Regions from separate parts of the Paenibacillus sp. Soil724D2 genome, predicted to be linked through region 1. Evidence: riboswitches for the same ligand, from Rfam matches in the RefSeq annotation. Region 1 holds a riboswitch; each other region holds the start of a gene.
What was found. Region 1 has a riboswitch for cyclic di-GMP ahead of ASG85_RS06990 (dynamin family protein). Riboswitches for the same ligand answer to the same signal wherever they lie in the genome.

Region 1 (5,656 bases):
ATCTTGAAGATATTGTTTAACGTCATTTAATGTATCTTCAATGGTTTCCCTCTCTGGATCGAAAAGATCAATTTTATTAACTGCAAAAATAAACCTGTCCTTCGACTGCTTTCCACCGCTCTTCATTTGCTCGGCAACAATAGTTAACAAGTTATTATCGTCATCGGTACTTAGCTGAGTTGAATTCAAAACATATAGAACCAATGGTTTAGTTTCATTTTTGATAACGCGATACGTATGATCCTTATGTGCGCTGTTTCTAGAATTGTTAGGTCCTGGTGTATCTACAAGAATTAAATTCATTCTCTTCGATGATATGTAAGGGATTGATCCTTCAATTTCGATATGGGACACTTCTTCATTATCATTGAAGTGCTTCATCCGCTCACTATCAAGAGGCTGCAGCGGCTCATTTTCTTTACCATCCTTATCATAGCAGCGTCCGATGAACTCTTCCCGTCCAGGCACATTTTTAATACTAGCAATGGTCGCCGTACATGCAGCTTGCTTGGATGGCATAAACTCTTTTCCCAATAAGGAGTTGATTAATGTTGATTTTCCTGAACTCATCGTCGCAATTACAGCAATTTCAAAATCTGTACTAAGCGCTTTGTCAAAATTTTTCCTTATGACCTCGCTGCGTAGTTCATCAAACGGACCTCTCTGCATATCTCCCACTAGCTCGGTTAATTCACTTATTTTATCTTGTCTTCCTTCTGCCGGAATATGATCAAGTTGGATAGCGGCAAGTCGTTTCTGATTATATTTCATACAAGCTTCTCTTATATCGTCGAAGTCCGGTAATGTACCCTGAAATACAATTTTAAATTCCGTTTCGTTAAGCTCGCCAATTAAGATATCAATCAATTGGTCCAACCAAACCTGTAACCGTTCATTATAAAATTTGACCAGCCTGCTGTCTTGGCTGATGTTTTCCCCATCAAATAAAATCTTTGTTTCCACTTTATAGGGATTATATCTTAAAAATACTTCTGTCATTTATGTCACCTTCCGTAATTTGATTTCTCAACTGGTTAACTGTAATAAAAAGCGCTCCAACAAGCCAATACCAGTTTTATTCAGAGCTTTTTGTAAGGATTGTGAGCTAAGCACAATATTACCGACTTGGACATCGATGTGGCTTTGAATTTTAACTTCAGAGATGGATAAAGAGCTATTAAGATTTCTTGCGATAACATTCATATCATATTCAGGAATTTGAAATAAACTATAAAAGGAGAGAAGATCTCTTGTTTCTTTTCTTGTAAGCTCTCTTCCTTCCAGTGCATAAGTAAACAAGCTTGCTGCATAAGCTGAGATTGGAATTACAGTTGGAGATTTAACGCCATGATCGGTGATGTATTTGATTGCAATATTCAAAGAGTCAAACATGTCGTCATCAGCATCCAAATCCAGTTGATCCACCTTGTTCAGCAAAAAGATAATATTCTTATCTAGCGCTACTTTTAAAACATTTTTCAATAGAATGCTATCATCCTCAGATGCAAGGTTAGTTACGTTTAATACATATAAAATCATATCAATGTCTGCTGTTTGTAATATATTATACGTAATTTCACCGTGCTCCCTATCCCTCGAATTATTAGTGCCAGGCGTATCCATAAACGATATCTTATGTCCCTTGAGCTCAGAATACGAATGTACTCTGCCTTCTAACTGAATCCTACTCACATCGGGATTATGGTTCCAATCAGTAACATCGGAATAAGTTACATCCCTTCGACTATCTAATAAGGTCCCGGAAGCAACACCAACCTCTTTCCTTAACACAGGGTTATTGGTAAACTCAACTATTTTGGATGTGCATGCTTTATTTTCAGATGGAAACATCTGTTTACCGATAAGAGCATTTAATACGGTCGATTTCCCAGAGCTCATTGTAGCGATAATTAATACTCTCGGTTGTTTGATCAGATCAAAGTTTCGATGTTCTTGTATAATATGATAGAAATAGGACAAGCAAGATAACTTTTTATTTTCCAACAAACTATTCACATTTTCATGTGCTAGAATCTTTAGTAATATCAGCCTGATTTGAACAGTTGTTGAAGGTGCAATTTCGAACAAGTCAGAATAAAGTTGTATTATTTTATTATGGTAAAACTGTTCAAAATTAGAGAGATTCAGAAATAATAGTTCAGCCAGCAAAAGTATGCAGTAATTGGCCTCAATAAATTTCCATTTAAGTAACCAGTTCTTATCGTAACCTATGAGTCTAATTCCCTTTTGTAGTAAATCAGTTTCGTTATTAGAACTAAGGTCCATAAACTTATCAAAGTCATGTTCTGTGATATGAAAAGCAGTCTTATAAGAATTCATAATATCTAAAATCTGCTCATTGTTTCTTTTACTTGATTTCAAAGCAATATAGATAAATACGACATATGAATATCGAATTGAATAATTTTCTTTGAGAATGGGATGTTTATCCAAATTAATCTTAGAAACCATCGATTCCAGTTCATAGTCTAGACTGGTAAATTCCATTGTACTTCCAGCCTCCTTTAAGATTGAAAATTAATAATTTTCGGTTTATTCTTGAAATTCGAAAAAAACATCACACGCAAGTGTGATGAGTTAATTTGGACACACCACTTTAGGCAACTCGGCCACCATAGAGTAGCTCATCCTTAGGCCCGAAGCTTTGCGTCCTTACTTTTCAATAAGCTTGCTATTGTCTAGTAGTTATTAGAAGCTCCTAGTTATTTACAGTATAGGTCTAAAGACTTAACCAGTCAACTAAATATTACAACTTTCGGCATGGTTCCCCAAGTGGGAGGCGGAGTTTTGACGAACGAAACTGAAGATATGCTACCAATGATTTACACACCTTAAGAAGCTTGAATGCTGTGCTTCTTGTACCTAGTAATAGCATTTACATACGCAATAGCAAATGAAATTTTGAAGTAATCATACATAATTGCATTTTGTATAATTGGAGCTAAAATCTATCAATAATTTCCTTCATAAACTTTCTTCTGAAATGCTGAATTTATTATTGATAATGTGGAAGGGCTTCCATAAGTGGCGTTCGTATAGCGATTCGTGACAAAAAAATCAATTCAGTGAAGACCTTTTTAAATGCAGCAAACCTACGGGTCTATTATTTATTCACTGTTGGCATTAATTCAAGACTACGGAATAGTGACATGCTGAACTTAAGGGGAAGTGATGTCGTTGAAAAAGATGAACTATCGGGGCGCTGATTTGTATACGGGAGAAGAAGACAAATAAGGTGAGGGATTTCCAGTGATGTGCCCAGCGAGGCATTGAAGAGTACCTCGCTGCACGAAAAAACTATTCAGATGCCAAACCACTATTTATTCCCCGAAATCAGCACACTGGTAAAATCCCTTTGCAACGGAATCAAGAATGGGCCTGGGACACATACCCTACGGTAAACATTTGGCTACCATTAATATGATTCAAATACTTCTCAATCAAACAACTCCTAATTCGATAACTTGACTGACATATGTTAGAGAAAAGCTTGTTCTTACATATACCCTGTAAGGTAAAAATTACTGAATTCTTGGTCTCTATTATCATCGAAACAGCATCAGTAAAATGGATTTATGGTCTTCCTTGCTATATCATAGTTTGTTCGGAGAACTTAGTTCTGAAAATTGAGTTATCAAATTATTAAGCGGGCTAAAGTTTTAATAATTTATAATTAATATATGCTTTGAGTAATCTTGGTTGCATTAAAAAAGGGAATAGTGCAACTTTTAACTTTTCAACTATATCTTTCCCATTAGATGAGTCAACAGGAAACAAATTAATTATTTTCAAATAATCCATAGTTAATAAAGTAAGAACTATCCAAAAAATTGATTCATTAAAATCGAGCGCAACCTTATATGTATTCAGTATTGTTTTATCTTTTTTTACACGAATAACAAATGGTAAGGAAAATATAAAAAATGATAAAATTATAGCTATAATAAAGAACCATTTACCAGCTACTGAACTAGTATCGATAAAATATACTAAAAAAAAGGTAGCAACAAAAGGCACGCAGAAAAAATTTACTATTGAAGATAGAGCGACTGATTTATTAATTCTCTCTTGTTTCAGACCAAGGAAGCAAAATGATATTATTAACAGAAATATGTATGTTATTATATTTTCTGCATTAAATCTATCGCTACTCGATACAATAATAAATATGATACCTATAATTACACCTAGAAATAGTACAAATCCATTAAGTAACATACGTCCGACCGTAATAAGAATCGTGATAAGTACATTAATTATTTTAGTTATCAATTTCCCAAAAACAAAAATGTATTCACTTATTATTCTAGTTAATTTTTCATGTATAGCAGATCTTGCATTTTCAGAAATACGTTCTATTGTTTCTTCAAGTCTAATAAGCCATTCTTTCATTGAGTTCTCCTCTAAAGATTTAGTTAATATTCAATTTTATTAATAATTCATAATCATTTTAGATCTCATAATAACATCTTCAATTTCCTCGAATTAACAATAGTTTGGGTCATATAAAGCAGCGAGTATAAATCCAATGAATAAATATAATGGCGAATAGGCAAAGTATCCATGCCAGACTTTCTTATTTTTTCAATCCATTTCAACGCGGCATCTTTTCCGATTTCACGATTCTGCATCGCAAACTCTATAGTCATTGGCAGGATCTCGTATTATATCGCATGCGAGTCAAAAATGAGAATTTCATAGAGGCAGTTACAATCCGCTTCGTGCATCGATTTCAATTTTGCATGTCCCACCAGTTAACTTGCTCACTGATTACCCTTCTAGAGTCGCTTCCTTGTAAATATCGGTCCTAATCCCTGATTTCATACCAGTAGATGAACATATTCTAGGGAATTAGTGTTTTTATAACAGTCACGAAACTGAATTAATTGGAGTTCTTAACCTGGCTCGATAGGCCTCAATAAATGGATCAATCATTTGCCTTGCTAGTGCTACATATTCTTGCTTTTCATCCAAAAAGCTTTTTAATGCATTTAAATCAATCTTAAGCTTCTCTTCATAAATGTTTACTAGCGCTTCTGCCCCAGGAGTATTAATAAGTTTATCCATAAAAGATAACCCAAATTTAACATCGGAAATTGCTTTATTTATATTCTTTGCATGTGCTTCCCTTGCATCAGTTAAATCTTTTCTTCTCAGCCCATATGTTTCAATTGAAACCATTCCCATGAAGCTTTTACCTAAAATAATACCATCCTCAAGGAACGTCAAGTGCTCTTCTGGTGAATCAATACATGGATTTAGTAATAACCTAATTTCATATGGTTCATATCCAACTTTCTTTGCTCTAGCTGATTCATTTGCAATTGGAAAGAGGTTAGCTTTACCCAACAGAAACTCTTCATCGTCGTCATCAACCTTGTGCGTTCTATGTCTATTACAATCGATACAAGATGGCAGGAGATTTTCCCAGTCTGAAGCTAGCCAATAATAGCCTGGTTTCACTAAAATACCATCAATAACAACGCCACCTTTAGGCCTGTAATGTTCTACATCCACAGGCTGAACTTTAGCATAATTACTCTCGCAATACGCACACTTCTTATGAAACAATTTATTAAAAGCGTCTTTAATTTCTTCATGCTGATAGGCTTTATAGTCTTTATACGTTTTCTGA
Region 2 (5,656 bases), on a different contig from region 1:
CAATGATCACATCTGCTCCAAGCGCTATGACTTGTTTAGCTGTTTCCAAACCAATTCCAGAACTTCCACCGATTATCACTACTTTTTGATTTTGCAACATGGTTATTCCTCCTGATTTTGTGTGTATTAAAAATTCAATACCTCTTTTAGATGTACATCAAGTTCGGATACAAATTTATCAACGTTCGGATTTTTGACGACATCATAACAAGCGAAGCTCTTTAGAGGCTGCATTCCGAGAAATTCCTGTACGCGATGCAAGTGACTTACTGCTTCTTCTAAGTTATTCCCTTTAAAAAACTGAGTTGGATCGTTAAATGCTTGTTTAGGAGCATTCCAAGTAGTTGAAAACATATATTTTTTGCCGGTTAATAATCCGCCACTCCCGTATTGATCGGCACCTTTGAAAAATAATCCGTAAGCATAAACTTCGTCCATATATGTTTTAAATAACCCAGGAACACTGAACCAGTAGATGGGTGTTTGGTAAATGATAATATCAGCCCAGAGAAATTTTTGTTGTTCTGCTTCAATTGAATATCCGTTTTGAATAATGGTTGTTTGGATAGTGTTCTTTTCTTCTAGCAATCTCACCATGCTATCCATCAAAGTTTGATTCAGTTTCCCAGATGATGAACCATATTGCTGGTGACCATTAATAATCAGTATGTTTTTCATCTTCACTCTTCTCCTCCATAGGTTCTCAATTGCTTAACCAAGATATTTCAATTCTTTATAGGAATTAAACAATTGGTTCTTCGCTATTATAGATGCAGTTAATTCATTTAGGGAAGTAGTGATATTAATTTCATATAATTTCCGAAAAGTTACTTTTGTGATATGATGGGGTAAATCATAAGAATTTTTTTATGGAGGATATTAATATGAATGCTATTGAACCGATCGTACTGAGCAAAGGAACACCAGGCGTGCCTTGTCCCATTGCCAAAACACTTGACGTGATTGGGACTAAATGGACCTTTTTAATCATTCGGGACCTTCTTATCGAAGGTACACTGCGATTCAGCGACTTGTTGAAATCAATGGATGGCATTAGTCCAAAAACGCTCTCGCTCCGTCTTAAGGTACTAGAGGAACACGGGGTATTGGAAAGGAAAGTGTTTCCCGAAGTTCCCCCTCGTGTTGAATATACGTTAACGGAAAAAGGAAAGAGATTGGAACGTATCTTTGTTGAATTGAAGAGATTTGGATTAAATTTGTAAAAGAGACTGTTTCAAATGTAAATAAATTCACTTAGGCTTAGGTGCACAGAAAACAAAAAAATGAGAAGGCAGGGTTATGCCTTCTCACTTTTTTGTTTTCTTCGACTCCAAAGGAAAGTCACCCGAACTTTATTTAGCGGAACGTCGATCCGTTATTTCAGGAAATCTGCGCTTGAAATCAAACAAGAGGAACGTGAGTGTGTTATTTGATCAAAATGAATGATCCGGAGGCAAAAAACAGCGAAATAACGCATCGACGTTCCTCTTCCTCATGATTTCTGGGGGTTTTCGTCCAAATAGCACATCGACGTTCCCCCTCGGCAAATTCTGGTTTTCATAGCCTATTACAGTAAAGGGTAAAGAGGCATAACATCCCAAAATAGCTTTGGAACAGCCCCCTTTTTTAGGATTCCACCAATCTTATTTTTCCCTATTTAATATCATAATAGAAAATATTTAAGTCAGAATGAATTATTATTAGGGCACGGAAGTAGATGGTATCGAGCGATAACTAGATTTTATCCTGATTGTCTTTGTGACAGCAAGTATCATAGGGTAAATTGGTCAATGATTATCAGTCCGATATCTGGTATCGGGCAGACTGTAAAATGAACGAATCCCCACTGGCCTACTCGACCGGTGGGTTATTTTTATGTCTTCGCATATACTCTTTCACGGCCTCTACCACAACATCAACCATCTTCTTATTCTGTTTCGCTGCGAATATCTTTAGCTCAGTATGGAATTGATCATCGAAATCAAAAGTTGCTTTTTTCTTATTTACAGGTTTCTGTATACCTGTATTTACAGTTTCCTGTATTTCTAGACTCCGCCGTTTTCCTAATAACTGCTCAATCGCATCACGCTTGGACACGTTGCTCCAGCTCCTCGACAAAATTTCTATAATTCCTTAGTGCCGATGTATCCGAATTACTGTATTCCTGTATTCCTGTAATAGAAAACTCCTTGATTCTATTTCTTCGCTTTATTTCCGCTCGAAACACAACTTCCTCGTATTCTCTCCTTACCCTATCAATGATTGTTTTATCAATGATTGTTCTAGAATCGATCATTGTTGGCAATATGCCACATAAAACAAGGTCCAGCTTTTTAACCTCTTTGATGTGAATCATTGTTGCGATGTATCTGTCCAGCGCGTCATAACACATTGGTTCGCATTGTAGCATGACGATTGCATAATCGGAAGCCACTAAACCATTAATCGTGTGCTCTCCGAGATTTGGAGGTAAATCAATAAGTATGTAGTCGTATCTGGCCTTTACTTTATGTAGTGTATCTCTCAAAATGGTCGAACTCATTGAAGGATTTTGATGGATAAGCAGGGGCAGAGTTGCAAGCATTTCATCAGCCGGAATGAAGTGAAGGTTGTAGGTTAACTTGCGGATGTAGGGGGTGGGATTCATGTTTTTACACGCCTCAAAAATAGTCATTTTGGAGTAATCGTGTATATCTCGTTGAGTAAGAAACTGTGTCAAATTGCCTTGGCTATCGAAGTCCACACAGAGAACCTTGTACTTCTTAGAGAGAAGATACCCCGTAATGGCCGTGGTTGTCGTTTTGCCAACACCGCCTTTTTGATTACCGATTGAAATAATGGCTCCCATAACCCATTCCTCCTTATTTCTGTAAACCTTTATTCCTGTATATAGTTCTACAATAGATCTATTTAAAAGGGGGTCATGCACGGTCAAGTTGAGAGTGTATTCAGCAACCATAGCGCCAGGAATTTCTCTTTCAAATGAATTCTCTGTATATGTATCCATAAGGTCAAATTTCGCCAAAATATTTTTTCTAACGAATTCTGCAACAAATCGTCAAATTCGCTGTCATGCACAACAAATTCCAACGAATTCTGAAACAACAAAAACGGAGCCATGCGATTAGCGGGCTCCGTTTATGGAATATCACAAAGAAATGAACGAATCGATAGAAGGGAATTGTTTGAATTCTATATAGGACCTCAACAAAACTACGAAATACATAATCAAGGCTAAAATAAGTGATTACTCTTTCTTTAGATCGTAAATGCATGGGAAATTCCGCCTAACTGTTTAAGTATGTGAATTGCTAAGATTTTATTATAATGTGGAGGTACAAAAAGTGGAATGGGGAGGCATTCAGGTGGAGAGCTTTGTGGGCATTCACGTATTCAGAACCTTTTTTACAGCTTCTGCTACCCTCTCTTTATCAAAAGGCTTCACAATAAAATCTCTTGCACCAAGGGTAATGGCTTCAATAACAAAGGATTGTTGCCCCATTGCTGATACCATTATTATCTTTGAATCGCTGTTGTAACGTTTAATTTCCTTTAATGCAGTAATTCCATCCATCTCGGGCATTGTTATATCCAACGTAATCATGTCAGGTGAATGCTGTAAAAACAGAGAGATTGCCTCAAGTCCATTCGATGCTTCGGCTACAATTTCATGCCCTAATTCTAAGAGGATGTTCTTAATCATCAATCGCATAAAGATAGAATCATCTACAACCATTAGTCTGGCCATTTTAATTATCACCTTTCAGGGGGACTTTCTACCTAGCTATTTACTGTAATAGATGGCTACCATAATTCGTTACATAATGAAAACTCCTCTTATTAGAAGAATAAGGGGAGTTGTAGATATGTCCCTTCCTTCGGTAACTGGCAAGCATAGCGAAGTATTTCGCCTTAGCTCCTTTAGCTTTGCGTCACTAATTTTCATTAGCTTTGCTCTTATCGTATAGCAGAAGAATTACTATTCATTTATTAAATTATAGCACTCTTTTTACTAGGAATAAAGTACTAGTATTAAAGGTGTGCCTTAAGCAGCCCTTGATTGTGTTAACCGAGTTAGATTTATGTTGCCCGAGATTTTTTAACGTGTATTCGTCACTAATATCAAGCAAAATTTGTAAGACATTCGGTAAATTGGATCATTTAGATGTGATGTAGGTAAATAATGCCCGATTTCAGTGAGAAAGACGAACGATTCTCTTGATTAATTCTGAAATCCTATGTATTATTAAGTTAGATTTACAAGGGTTGATAATTGATCTTGAAGGTGATTCCATGCCACAACTAGATTCTAATGAATATAAGAAGAAGCTGTGTCACCTCTATAACGAAATCTCCAAAGAGTTGTTCGGGTTTGGCACAACACTGCTGAAGGTTTCCATTGATCAGAACATTATTACTTTTCATGCCAAGCATCGCCGTTCTCCGCGTTCAACCGCATTGGAAGGCGAGGCGCCAACGCTCAAACACGAAGTCGATTTTTATATGTCCTCTATATACAAGAAGAGAATCCGGGACAGGCTTGAGCAAGAACTTGGCTTATCCATGGATGCGGTATTAAGGGACTATGATCCGCCGACGCAATGGGCTATAACGAACATTATTCTTAAACAAACCGAATAGTTTTGTCGGGCGGTGTTCTCTTTTGATTTATCTTAAGAGGAAACCACATGTATACCAATAGATGTCACTTTACATTGTTTACAATGAAGAGTGCTCTTGATTAGAAGCTTCTTTCTATCAAGGGTACTTTTCTTTTTTTTGTATAGCTGGATTTACGGCGAAACGCGCATATATCTTAGGTCTTGAAGAATACTAGTAAAAATTTAACAGGGGATTCACGTATTAAAATCATACAAGATAAAACTTGGGAGGACGATGAATGATGAGACAAAAAATGGTACGCGGTTTAATTTCTTTATCTGTAGTAGGACTAGCCTTAACAGGTTGCGGCACAGCGAAGAACCAGGGCAATACAAGTGGAGCTACAACGGCACCCACAGCAGCTGCCACAGCGGCATCTAAAGGGGAACCTACAACTTTAATCATTTCCACCTGGGGTTTTGCGGATGATTTCTTTAAGAAAGAAGTGTACGCGCCATTTGAGAAAGAGCATAATGCTAAGATCGTTCTTGAAATAGGCAATAACGCAGAACGTTTGAACAAAGTGAAACAAGGCAGTTCGAGTGTGGATCTCATTTATTTATCCGACTATTACGCACAACAGGGCATTGAAGCGGGACTTTTCGATAAGATCGACCGCAGTCGTATTCCGAATTTGAAAAACATCTATGATTTGGCCAAGGCGCCTCTGGGCGAAGATTACGGTCCAGCCTACACAGTAGGTCGACTGGGTATTGCCTACAATCCGAAAGCAACCACCAAAGAGATCAAGTCATGGAGCGACCTCTGGAGTCCTGAGCTTTCCAAGAAGCTGACACTTCCTAACATCACATCAACAACAGGTCCAATGGTCTTGGATGCAGCATCTGTTGTCGCTGGTAACACGACGTTTAATGAGGATCAAGCTTTCGCAAAGGTTAAGGAAGTGAATAAAGGAGTCGTTAAATACTACGGCCAAACCTCCGAATTCGTTAACATGTTCTCGCAAGGTGAAATTGCAGCGGGGCCTATCATG
Region 3 (5,656 bases), on a different contig from region 1:
AACTCAGCTCAAAGGTTTGTTTACCTTGAGTATCCGTTTTAATAACTAGTGTGTAGACCACGTCCTTCGTTAATTCTGATCCCTTCATGACATTCCCGTTACTAGTCACGGTTGTTGCAAATAAATGGAATGAATTTGGCAATAATTGTTGATTTATTGACGGTATATCGATGATTTTTGCATCGTTCAACGTAGATTGACCATAATTAATTTGGACTGTCCAGTTTATTTTATCTCCGCTTTGCCCTCCACTTTTAGTCACATATTCTCCACCTTTAGGAATGGGCAGGGTCGCGCTGAGATTGTTTGTAACTGGCTCAGTTCCGTTGAATGCTCTAGCCGTATTAGTAACCGTGCTGTTAATCAGTTGACCTTGCAGACTCGTTTTAAAAACGATGTAATAAGGTTCTGAAATGGCTTGTTGAAAAAGAATAACTAGCTTGTTTTGGCTATCCACTGTGTATTTATATTTCGAAAGGTCTATTTCATCTGCTGGAGTTGGGGCTAAAGGGATACCATTTGGCGGGATGTTCATCTTATATACTTTTAACGAATCGTTGGTAAACTTTTGATTGGACTCTAACGTATCTTGAACACTAGCATTTGTAATAGTTTTTCCGTTATAGTTGACTCCCACTGTCCATGTGAGTTCTTTAGTAACAGCGTTGTAAGCACCGTATTTAAACCCATTGTTCTTCACTTCATCTCTTGGGATAAATGTTGCTATTGCCGTTTGCGACTTTCCTGCATTAGCGCTATCGACCCAATCCACCTTAGCTGAATTAATAAAATTTGCATTCCCCGGTGGGCTAATCAAATCTATATTAAAATATGTTGTGTAAGTAATCGAAAGAGGTTCTGAGATCGTATTCTTGAATTTCACTGTGAACCCTTCATCTTCGACACTATTGAGGATATAATCCGTCGACGGCAAGACCACATTTCCTTTTTTAATGACTATTGAACTGGGTATAAAACGCAGTCCTTTATTTGAAAAAGTATCGGTCACAACCATATTTTTCATTACTTGACTGTCTCTATTGATGATAATATTCCAAGCTACGGTTTTGGCGTTGTAATCTGCGGTTCCAGGATACTTGTAAACAGCCCCCTGTTCAACAGGCCGAGATGCTGAATCACTTTCTCCGCTGCCGGACGTAACGCTATTCGTTATGATCATATTTTTCAAAACTGGACTACTTGCCTTGGTCTGATAATTAATTTTATATGCCGATGAAATATTATGATTAAATTGCAGTTTAAATCCTTTCTTGCCAGCAGCTGCTTCCGTTGTAATGGTGTACTCCCCACTCGGCAATTCACTTCCCAGTGTCTCATTGCCACTTGGATTGAACGTTACTGGATAGATATGAAGGGATCCTGCAACTATTTCTTGTGTATCATTGAATAAATCTTTTAGGAATGCTGCTGATTGGGCAATAGTCCTTTCATTATAATTATATTTGATTCCCCAATTAATAATCTGCGTAATGGGACTATAGCTTTCCGCAATTTTATCCAAAGAGCTGCCACGCGTTACATGGACTGTCGCAGAGGTCTGAGCTGGGTTTTTATTACTTCCCCCGAAGGTTGCCGTATTCACAAAGGTTGCTTTGTCAAAATCGGTTATTGGCGTCGTATATTGAATGCGGTAAGCCGTGTGAATAGGAGATTCCGCGAATCGAATAGAAAGATCTGCTCCTGTTCTAGTTACTGTATACTTGCTGGCATCCACTAATGCTCCTTGTACGACAGTTCCATCTAAGTGAACCCCTAGATCATAGACTGCTACAGTAACTGGAACAGATAAACCCGGTGGGATAGGATCCGTCACCACTGCGTTCTGAACAGAATCCAGCGTCTTATTCACATCCACGGTCCAATGAATATCTTTCGAATTAAATCCAGAAGATACACCTCTTTTTTCAATTGTGGAAGTGACAGAAGGTTTAAGATGAAGAGTGAAAATCTGATCACCAGATTGAATCGGAATGGTAATCGTTACCGTCGTGCTTTCAGTAAGTTTACTTGTATCTAAATGTGTTCTGAACGTGAGCGTGCCATGTACATTGTCATGGCTTTCGATGTAGTTGTTAAAAGTGATCACCGCTTGATGACTAGCTTGATCAACATGGAAAGTTCCTATCTGGTCCTGCCCCATGACCAAAACACCAGGAATATCGTTGAATAGTAAAAATTGCTGCGGCAGTGTGAATGTATACGTATCACCACCTTTGTACCCATGACCGTTAGGCAGAGACCACGTATAGTCAAGCTGTATTGTGGAGTTTGGCTCGTAAACATTGCCGGTCACGACTTGACCTGCGCTGTCATATACAGCCATCGTCACGCTGTCAAGAATATTGTTTGAAATCGTGTTCGCACTGGCCTTAGTAATAAAGCCAATCCCGTAAATACTCTGCATAAAAATTAATAAAGTAATCAGCAACGCACTCGTCTTTTTCTTCAACATCATTTCATACCTCCATTCATGGATCAATTTTTTATAGAGATTATTTATGTGTGCTACCTCTTATGACTTTGAAACAAAATGTATCATTATCAATGATATATGATACAAGATGTATTGTAAATATTGGGATTTATTGTTTTTCAACATGGAAAGCACAAAAAAACCTGTTCTCAGTTATGAGATCAGGTTTCATCATTTCACTTAATATATTCTGGATATCTGATAATTAGAATCATTTTTTATGACATCTATCGTTTCACCGGCTTGTATATGAACAGCGTCATACGTCGTATCAATCGTCACCCATTCCTTACTTTCCTTCAGGAAGACTTGATTCCACGCATGATAAGTATCTGGCGCATGACTTTCATATCCCATAACCAGACGGGTTGGAATCCCCTCACTTCTTGCCATAGCCGCAAAAGTAGCTGCAAAGTCATAACAAATTCCCTTGGACTCTGCATAGACCGTATCCAGATTAGGTATATAACTATCTGCTACAGTTTGGGCCTTCTCGTAATCATACTGAAAATGCGTGGTGATATATCCATAAATGGCTCTTATTTTGTCGATATCTTTTTCTTTATCTCCAACTAATTGCTTAGCCTCAACGACCGCCTTCGATTCATCGTTCCAATCGATCAACGGAATGGACTGCAGAAATACGGCATTCTCGTCTTCCATTTCTAAATCGATTTGTTCTTGCGCTACAACTTTATATTTATTAGCCCCAATGGACTCACCTATCAGCACTTTATACTGGCCGTTTCCAAGCTGCAAAGGGTACTGATCCCCTTCTACGAAGGTGTAATCATATTTAACATTTTCTCTCATGATTCGCACGAGAACTTTGGAGTTCTTATCGTTTGAATAATGAACCGAGATAATCCCTTTATTCAGAGCATCTTTATCAATCACGGAAGGATTGGAAGCTGCAAATATCCCTTGCGGAGCAAGAGCAAACAGAAAAGTTGCCATGATCGTTCTTATAATTGGCTTTTTAAACACAAAAAAATCCCCTTTCGGTAACTGGCTGCCAACTTAGTTCGGCTAAGGAAGGCCCTTTAGTTTTGCGTCTCTAGTTTTCGCTAGATTTGCCTTTATCGGAGGAACGCACCGACTCCCTATAATCACTATAGTGCAATCTTAACATAGGCTTGTCTCTCTGAATAGACAAAATATTACATTTTATTCCTTCGACTGCACCATGATTCCCTTGATCGCAATACGATGAGTCGGATTTTCCATTGGATGGCAAGTTATTAGCGTAATCTCCCGATCTTTGCCGTTGCCCTTCAGCACCCAAACATCCTCTGGGAGGACATACTGTTTGTCCACTACTTTGTAGATATACGTTTTGCTCCCTGTATTCACTTCTATGAAATCCCCTTCGGTTACTTCATCTAATCTATTAAAATTTTTTCCGTAGGTCAGGTTTCGATGACCCGCAATGGCATAATTACCAACAGCGCCTGCTTTGCCTGTATTGGCTATGCTGGCGACGGAAATCTTCAAATTATTCACGGTTGCATCTGTTAGAATAGGGAGCTTCAGATCAATTTTATCGATAGTGAGGACACCCTCTATATTCTTCTGCGGCAATGTTACAGGCTTCGGTGTCGTTTTCACGGCCAAGGGGCTTGGTTGGCTGCTCAGCTGGCTGCTTGTCGGCAGAGATTCCACTGCTGCGGGACTGGAAGAAGGTACGACCAAGCCCGGATCTGCCTCCTCCTCGAGGACAGTGCCTGTTTGATCCATATCCTGCAGATTTTCCTGCCATTGTTTCAAAATTTTGTTCTGCTGATAGCTCTCATAACGATCGTTTAACGTTGGATAGAGAAAAATGATAATCCCAAGAACGATAAATAACAGAGATAGCTCTTTTCTAATCATCAGTGGTGCCACCTTTCTCTTGGTTCTCAATGACACTCCAGGGAAGCTTAGCATCAGCCAACCCAGACATATTAATAAGTTAAGCATGCTTCTAATTCTGAGCGCAACCTTTATTGAGCATTAATTTACTAGTTTCGAAATAGCATCACTCGCTATGCTCCTAAGGGAATAACGGCACATAAAAAGCCATAACAGCAAATGAGCTGTTATGGCTTCTATTCCTCCATTAGCTAACCGTCTTAGGACGCTCCATTCGCGTAATTCCTGGCCAGCGGAATGTAGCCCACTCAGGCTGCCTCTTCTCGACTCGTGCCACAACGACGGTCATATCATCTTGAATTTCGCCATGATGGTGGCGGAAAATTCTTTCTAATAAGCAGTCCGCAAAATCCTGCGGCATCGTCGTATCAATTTCCTGTATCATCCGCTTCATCCACATCTCTTTATTTACCGCATGTCCCGGTGCATCGTAGATCCCATCTGTCATCATGACAAGGATATCACCCGATTGGAGCGGAATCGAGACCAAATCAACATCTATCTCACTCAGGATGCCGACTGGCAGGTTATTCGCCGATATTGAAATCACTTCCGTTCCGCGCTTAATGAAGCTAGGGGTAGAGCCAATCTTCATGAACGTTGTGTTTGCACTGTACATGTCGATCAAGGCCATATCTACGGTCGCGTACATCTCATCCGAAGAGCGCAGCATCAACACCGAGTTCAGCGACTTGATCGCCAGCTTCTCGTCCATCCCTGACTGCAGCAGCTGCTGGAGGATGCTCAGAGCCGTCTGGCTCTCCGCACGCGCGCGCTCGCCGTTGCCCATGCCGTCGCTTAGCGCCACGGCATACTTGCCATTGCCCAGCTCCACCGTGGAGAAGCTGTCGCCCGAGAAGAGGTCGCCGCCTTTGGCTGCGCCGGCGACCCCGGTCTCAACCTCGTATTCCTTGGCGGAGCCGAATACGACCGTGCTGTAGCCCTCGCCGCGCTCATGCATTTCCTCGCGCATGACGGCGACGTTCTCGCCGATAATTTCGCTCAAGAGCGGCGCAATGATTTTCCGACATTCATCGAAGCCCTTCGTGTATTGATGAATGATCTCAATCTCGATATTTCCTTCATCCAAGGAAATGATATCGATGGTATGGATGGATAAGCCCAGCTCCTCCAGGGCATTACGAATTTGCTCTTCTTGAAGGAACAGCTCCTGTCCTTCCCGTTTAATCTCCTTGGCCAAGTCCTCCATGACTTGGGACACGCCCGAAAGCTGATCCGCTACGAGATGTC
Region 4 (5,656 bases), on a different contig from region 1:
CCGAAGAAAACTTTAAACAAAGTAGCAAACGCCACCAGAATCAAGACATAACCAAGAGCATGCTTAATAATGATCTCCTGATTATGAAAGAACGAATTGAATAATTTTAAAAAAATAATAGCTGCAATTACACCTGGAATACTACCCATGGCCAACATTTTAACCAGCTTGAAATCAATCGTTTTCTGCCGCCAATGCTGAATCGTGCCAAAAAGCTTTGTAATCGAATTATAAAGAAGGTCTGTTCCCACGGCAATTGAAGGATTTATTCCAATCAGGATCAAAATGGGGGTGAGCAGCGAAGCTCCGCCTACACCAGTCAATCCGACCATAAAACCAACAAATACGCCCATAAATAAAACTGTTAAAGTCATGTTGTCATGTCCCCAATCCAATTACCCACTAACCATATTGGATTAATTTTATTATATAGAAAAGCATTATGTAAAGGAAAACTTTTAACTCTTTTTGATTTGACTTCATAATGCTCTGAACATGCTATTCATTCATTCTGGAATCAGTTACAATATGTGGATGTGAAAAAAAGTAGTATTTAGGAGGTGACATCCATTAGAAATCGAACTACGGTTATGGTGAGTATCGTTTTGGCGGTATTAGTGTCGTCTATCGATACCACGATTGCGAATACCACAATGCCGATTATTGTGAAAGAAATTGGTGGCAATGACCTGTACGCATGGGCATTTACCTCCTATATGGTCCTGTCTACTGTATTAGCTCCATTAGCTGGCAGATTATCTGACCTATTTGGGCGGAAGCGGATCTATGCAGCAGGCATACTTCTGTTTCTTTTCGGATCTGTGCTTTGCGGTTTATCCCAGAGTATGCTGCAGCTGATTTTGTTCAGAGCGATTCAAGGAATTGGTGCAGGGGTGATGATGCCCTTTCCTGCCATTATTGCGGGAGATATTTATCCGGTGGAGCAGCGAGGTAAAGTACAAGCGTATTTCACAGGGATGTGGGGGTTATCTGCCATATTAGCACCTCTACTGGGTACGTTTTTCGTGACCTACCTGAGTTGGCGGTGGATTTTTTTCGTTAATATACCGGTATGTATCGTTGCGCTTCTTGCCTTGCAGCCATATAAGGAAGTGTATCAACCGAAGAAAGCCGTAGTCGATTATGGCGGAGCTATTTTGTTTGCCTGTGGCATTTCCTTATTGCTGCTTACTACAGCAGTTGAGCGTTATAGCTATATGTATGGCGCGCTAGGAGGCATATTTATGATTGCTTTCTTTTTATATGAGAGAAAACATCCTGCGCCAATCGTTCCGTTAAATCTGCTGCGCAATCGTCCAGTGGCCATTATGATTGCAAGCTCTTTTCTAAGCTGCGCGGCTCTCTTTGGGACTTCCAGCTTCATACCTCTCTTCCTGCAAAATCAAGGCTACTCGTTGTTTGTTAGCGGTATTGCACTTCTGAGCACATCCATTGGGTGGATGGCTGTTGCTGTTCCTGGTGGGAAATGGGTAATTCGCTATGGATATAAACGGCTTCTAGTCATAGGTAATATAATACTCGTCATTACAGCTGCCTTATTTTATTTCATACATGAGGGTACTCCATTCTGGTACACGTTTACCGCACTAACGACGCTTGGTCTTGCTTATGGGATAATCTTCACTATTACTACAATCGGTTCACAGCAGCTTGTAGCAGCGCACCAGAAGGGGATTTCTACCTCGTTGCAGCTCTTTGCACGGAATATTGGAACAGCGGTCAGCGTAACCATTATGGGTGCAATCCTTACGAAATCCAGCGTCTTTTATACAGGTATTCACGGTATGTTCGTGTTTGGACTTTTGGCAAGCTTACTTTCATTGGCCATGCCGTTTGCTATTCGTTCGGCGTCCGATCTGAAAAGCCAGAAGACGGAGTAACCTCCGCATTCTGGCTTTTTTTCATAAAGCATTTGGACTAGCATTTGTATCATGGAAAACATAACTCTTTTCAAATAGCTCAGCTGTAAGTGGAACTGAGAATAAGTATCCTTGTATATTTTCACAACCAAATCTTTCTAGAAGATTGAGCTGTTCATGAGTTTCTACACCTACGGCAATGACACTCATTTTTAAACTATGTGACATAGCCATAATAGCTTCAATGATTGAAGATTCCGAATTATAGGTAGAGATCTCATGAACGATCGATTTATCAATTTTCAACGTATCCACTGGAGAGTTATGTAAATAACTTAAAGAAGAATAACCAGTTCCGAAATGATCGATAGAGATTTTAACTCCCTCACGCTTTAAAGCATAAAGCTTTTCCATGCAGCTAAGGTCGTAATTCATCGAAATGCTTTCGGTCATTTCAAGTTCTAAATACTGTGCTTCCAGCTTATTTTGATGCAGAATCTCGAGAATCATTGTCACCAAATCTTCTTGATGAAACTGGACAGAGGATATATTCACTGCAATAGGAACAGGCTCCATGCCCGCAGCTTGCCATTTATTCATTTGTAAGCAGGCAGTTTGTAAAACCCATTTTCCGATTGCAATAATTTGTCCGGACTCTTCAGCAATAGGAATAAATTCCTTCGGAGAGACGCTTCCTAACGCATGGCTATCCCACCGTAGTAAAGCTTCTACCCCGATTATTTTGCCAGTAGGAATATGGAATTTGGGTTGGTACATGAGGTAGAGCTCATTATGTTCTATAGCTGACCGGAGGGATTGCTCACATGCACTTCTCCTCGAATAAATGACACTCATTTCCTGTTCATAAAAATGATAATGGTTTCCACCGAGGTCTTTGGCCAAATACATCGCTTGATCAGCATTTTTCAGTAGAACCTCCGGATCTTCTCCATCGATTGGATACAAAGAGATACCGATACTAGTGGAAACAAAAACATTTCGACCATCAATTTGGAAAGGAGCTTCCAGTTGTCGAATGATTTTCTCCGCTTGCACAGCTGCTGACTCCCGATTCCCGAATGGGTACAAAATCACAAATTCATCGCCACTTAGCCTGGAAACAATGCTTTGTGCAAACAAGCTTTCCGAGAGCAGTGCGGAGAACTTTTGCAGCACCAGATCTCCCAAGTGGTGGCCTAAGGTATCGTTAATGAGTTTAAACCGATTTACATCAAGGAAAAGTAGAGCTAAGCTTTGATTATGTTGTTTGGCTTTGTTTAACACATCATGGAAAAGCTGATTGAACTGGTTGCGATTCGGCAAGCCTGTCAGAAGATCAAAATAGGCTAGCTGTTGTATCATTTCCTCGGACTTCTTTTTTTCAGTCAGATCACGGAGATAAGCTGTATAAACATGCCTTCCTTTATACGGAGTGCTCGTAATCGTTATTTCCGCTGGAAACACGCTGCCATCCGATCGAAATGCTTTCAATTCGGTTCGCTTACCGATAATCGATTCATCTTTGGCTGTGAATAGCAGATTTAAGAAGGTTGTCTCCTGGCCATCTTTTTCAAAAAGAAAATCGATTAACGTTAGCCCTAGAGCTTCTTTGCGTTCGTAACCCAAAATGGCTTCTGCTGCAGGATTAAACGCAATGATCCTCCCACTTGAATTAAACATCATGATACAATCGATAGCAGACTCTAATAGCGAAGCTTGGAGTGCTTTTTTGTTATTAAAGGATAAGTAAAGAGCAGTTATTGAAATAATGAACGTTAGCAGCATGAGGTAAATTGGATAATTATCTGTTAGCGTATGGTGCATGAATCAACCTCATTTCGTATAAATAAAAAAGCCCATCCCGAATGAAAGGATGAACTCCTTGACTCGGTAACCTGTCGTCCATAGCAATCCCAATTAGGGATGCCTTAGGTCATGGCTTTGCGTCGCATTGTTTCCAATGGTTTGCTTTTTACGATTCTATTTATGTAGTTCATAAGGCACTAGTCAGTGATGTGTAAAGCTTAAATACCAGTTAATACGCCCTATTATAATTAGTTAAAAATGACGTGTCTATAGCGGTATTTGCATATAATTAGCGAACGATGTCGAATTCAACTAAGAATAATTTATAATGCTAATTTCTTGATTTTTTATAGTTCTAAAGATGGATAGGTGAGGTTCAATGTATAAATCAAGCCATGTTCGAGGCATTATTTTTGATATGGATAATACACTGCTGAGGTCTAAGATTAATTTCCAAATGATGAAAAAGCAAGTGGCGGACTACCTTATTGATCATGATTTATTGCCAGTTGGTTTTCCGATTCAAGAGCATACCACTTCAACCATGATTGAGTATGTGAAAGCGAACGGGATGTCTGAAGAGTCCTATACAGAAGTGATGCATATGGTCGTTCAACATGAACTAATCGGCATGGAAGGCGCAGGACTGGAATCCCATGTTTCCGAGCTCCTGAAAGCTTTAATGACGGGATATGTCCTGGTTATTGTGACAAATAATTCATACAAGGCAGCGGTACAAGCGCTGGAAACAACGGGAATTCATCCATACTTTGATTTGATCATCGGAAGAGAACAAATGGAAGCGATGAAACCATCTCCATCTGGATACTTAGCCGCTAAGCAGCATTTTCCACACATTCTTGAGAGCGAATGGATATCAATCGGAGATTCGTGGATAGATGGCAGAGCGTCCGTAGATGCAGGAGTTCCCTTTATCAGCTACGGGCTGAGCGGACATCTGATGAAGGAGAAGGGAATCTCCCCTGTAGCTCATATTGACAGCTTGCTTAAGTTGTTAGATTATGTGTAGATAACAATACGAAAGTAGTGAATAAAGATGTTAGTAAATGTGAAATCCCGACTAAATGAAAATGATATACAAGAACTGCTGAGTTACAGCGTTTTCCCCGATCCTGAGGCGTTGCAACCTGTCATTGATCGTTATGAAAATGATGCTAATCTATGGTTGTTTGGATATGAATCCGAAGGTATCATGGTGGGCATTATCGGCTTTGAACTCAGTGATAATCAGGAGATGACGATCACTCATCTTGCCGTTGAACCGGAGAGCAGAGGGGTAGGCTTTGGACGAGGGATTATCCTAGAAATTATTGAAGATATGCACCCCGTTCGAATCGTGGCAGAAACGGATGAAGAGTCAGTCCAATTTTATCGGAATATTGGGTTTGTCATTCGCAGCCTCGGAGAGAAATATCCGGGTGTAGAGCGTTTTCTATGTACATATGAGGTAGAAGAAGCGGAAGAGGATTAAGAGATCGCAGAGACTGTTAAAGAAACGGAACTACGATTCGTAATTTTTGGAAAAAGACGTTAGAAATTGAAATCGCGGAGCGTTGTTCCTCAAAGTATATTTATCTCTTTCAAAAAAGGATCTGAGTCGTCGACTCAGATCCTTTTTTTTCTATCTATATGGAATTAAATGTTTTTGGGTTAGGGGGAGGTAAAGTTAAATCCATCCTGATGTTTTGTTTTCTAATTTGTAGGAGAAGACATTCGATTCATTCGTCTAATCATGCTCAATATTGAGGTCTTAAACCGGGATCAATCGTCAATTATGCTGGGTTGAGGTTGTTGGATGAATGAATTCAAACACGCGGTTGAATGGTGTTGTTTAAAAGAGTCAATTTCATAATAAAGTCCGATTTTTCCAAGTATGGATTCGGGAGAAATGCAGTTGAATAAGAGCCTTTAGAGACTGCTATTTCTTCATTTCCAGCGTATTTTGTAAA

Region 2: linked by a shared signal. The riboswitch ahead of ASG85_RS21250 (response regulator) and the one ahead of ASG85_RS06990 (dynamin family protein) in region 1 are both predicted to bind cyclic di-GMP.
Region 3: linked by a shared signal. The riboswitch ahead of ASG85_RS20995 (transglutaminase-like domain-containing protein) and the one ahead of ASG85_RS06990 (dynamin family protein) in region 1 are both predicted to bind cyclic di-GMP.
Region 4: linked by a shared signal. The riboswitch ahead of ASG85_RS30365 (putative bifunctional diguanylate cyclase/phosphodiesterase) and the one ahead of ASG85_RS06990 (dynamin family protein) in region 1 are both predicted to bind cyclic di-GMP.

The regions. Positions count from the first base shown of each region.
Region 1 is NZ_LMRY01000005.1:51,306-56,961, forward strand. Features, by position in the region: gene ASG85_RS06985 (dynamin family protein) at 1-999, opposite strand, end outside; gene ASG85_RS06990 (dynamin family protein) at 1,027-2,508, opposite strand; cyclic di-GMP riboswitch class I at 2,618-2,704, opposite strand; gene ASG85_RS06995 (hypothetical protein) at 3,673-4,413, opposite strand; gene ASG85_RS07000 (hypothetical protein) at 4,479-4,670, opposite strand; gene ASG85_RS07005 (hypothetical protein) at 4,891-5,656, opposite strand, start outside.
Region 2 is NZ_LMRY01000025.1:35,088-40,743, reverse strand. Features, by position in the region: gene ASG85_RS21280 (SDR family oxidoreductase) at 1-100, opposite strand, end outside; gene ASG85_RS21275 (NAD(P)H-dependent oxidoreductase) at 127-678, opposite strand; gene ASG85_RS21270 (winged helix-turn-helix transcriptional regulator) at 885-1,223, shown strand; gene ASG85_RS21265 (hypothetical protein) at 1,852-2,097, opposite strand; gene ASG85_RS21260 (ParA family protein) at 2,084-3,007, opposite strand; gene ASG85_RS21250 (response regulator) at 3,386-3,748, opposite strand; cyclic di-GMP riboswitch class I at 3,878-3,966, opposite strand; gene ASG85_RS21245 (hypothetical protein) at 4,294-4,641, shown strand; gene ASG85_RS21240 (ABC transporter substrate-binding protein) at 4,901-5,656, shown strand, end outside.
Region 3 is NZ_LMRY01000024.1:40,801-46,456, reverse strand. Features, by position in the region: gene ASG85_RS21000 (collagen binding domain-containing protein) at 1-2,476, opposite strand, end outside; gene ASG85_RS20995 (transglutaminase-like domain-containing protein) at 2,675-3,481, opposite strand; cyclic di-GMP riboswitch class I at 3,495-3,582, opposite strand; gene ASG85_RS20990 (class D sortase) at 3,662-4,366, opposite strand; gene spoIIE (stage II sporulation protein E) at 4,593-5,656, opposite strand, start outside.
Region 4 is NZ_LMRY01000056.1:28-5,683, reverse strand. Features, by position in the region: gene ASG85_RS30375 (sulfite exporter TauE/SafE family protein) at 1-374, opposite strand, end outside; gene ASG85_RS30370 (MFS transporter) at 570-1,901, shown strand; gene ASG85_RS30365 (putative bifunctional diguanylate cyclase/phosphodiesterase) at 1,923-3,704, opposite strand; cyclic di-GMP riboswitch class I at 3,767-3,860, opposite strand; gene ASG85_RS30360 (HAD family hydrolase) at 4,066-4,716, shown strand; gene ASG85_RS30355 (GNAT family N-acetyltransferase) at 4,756-5,178, shown strand.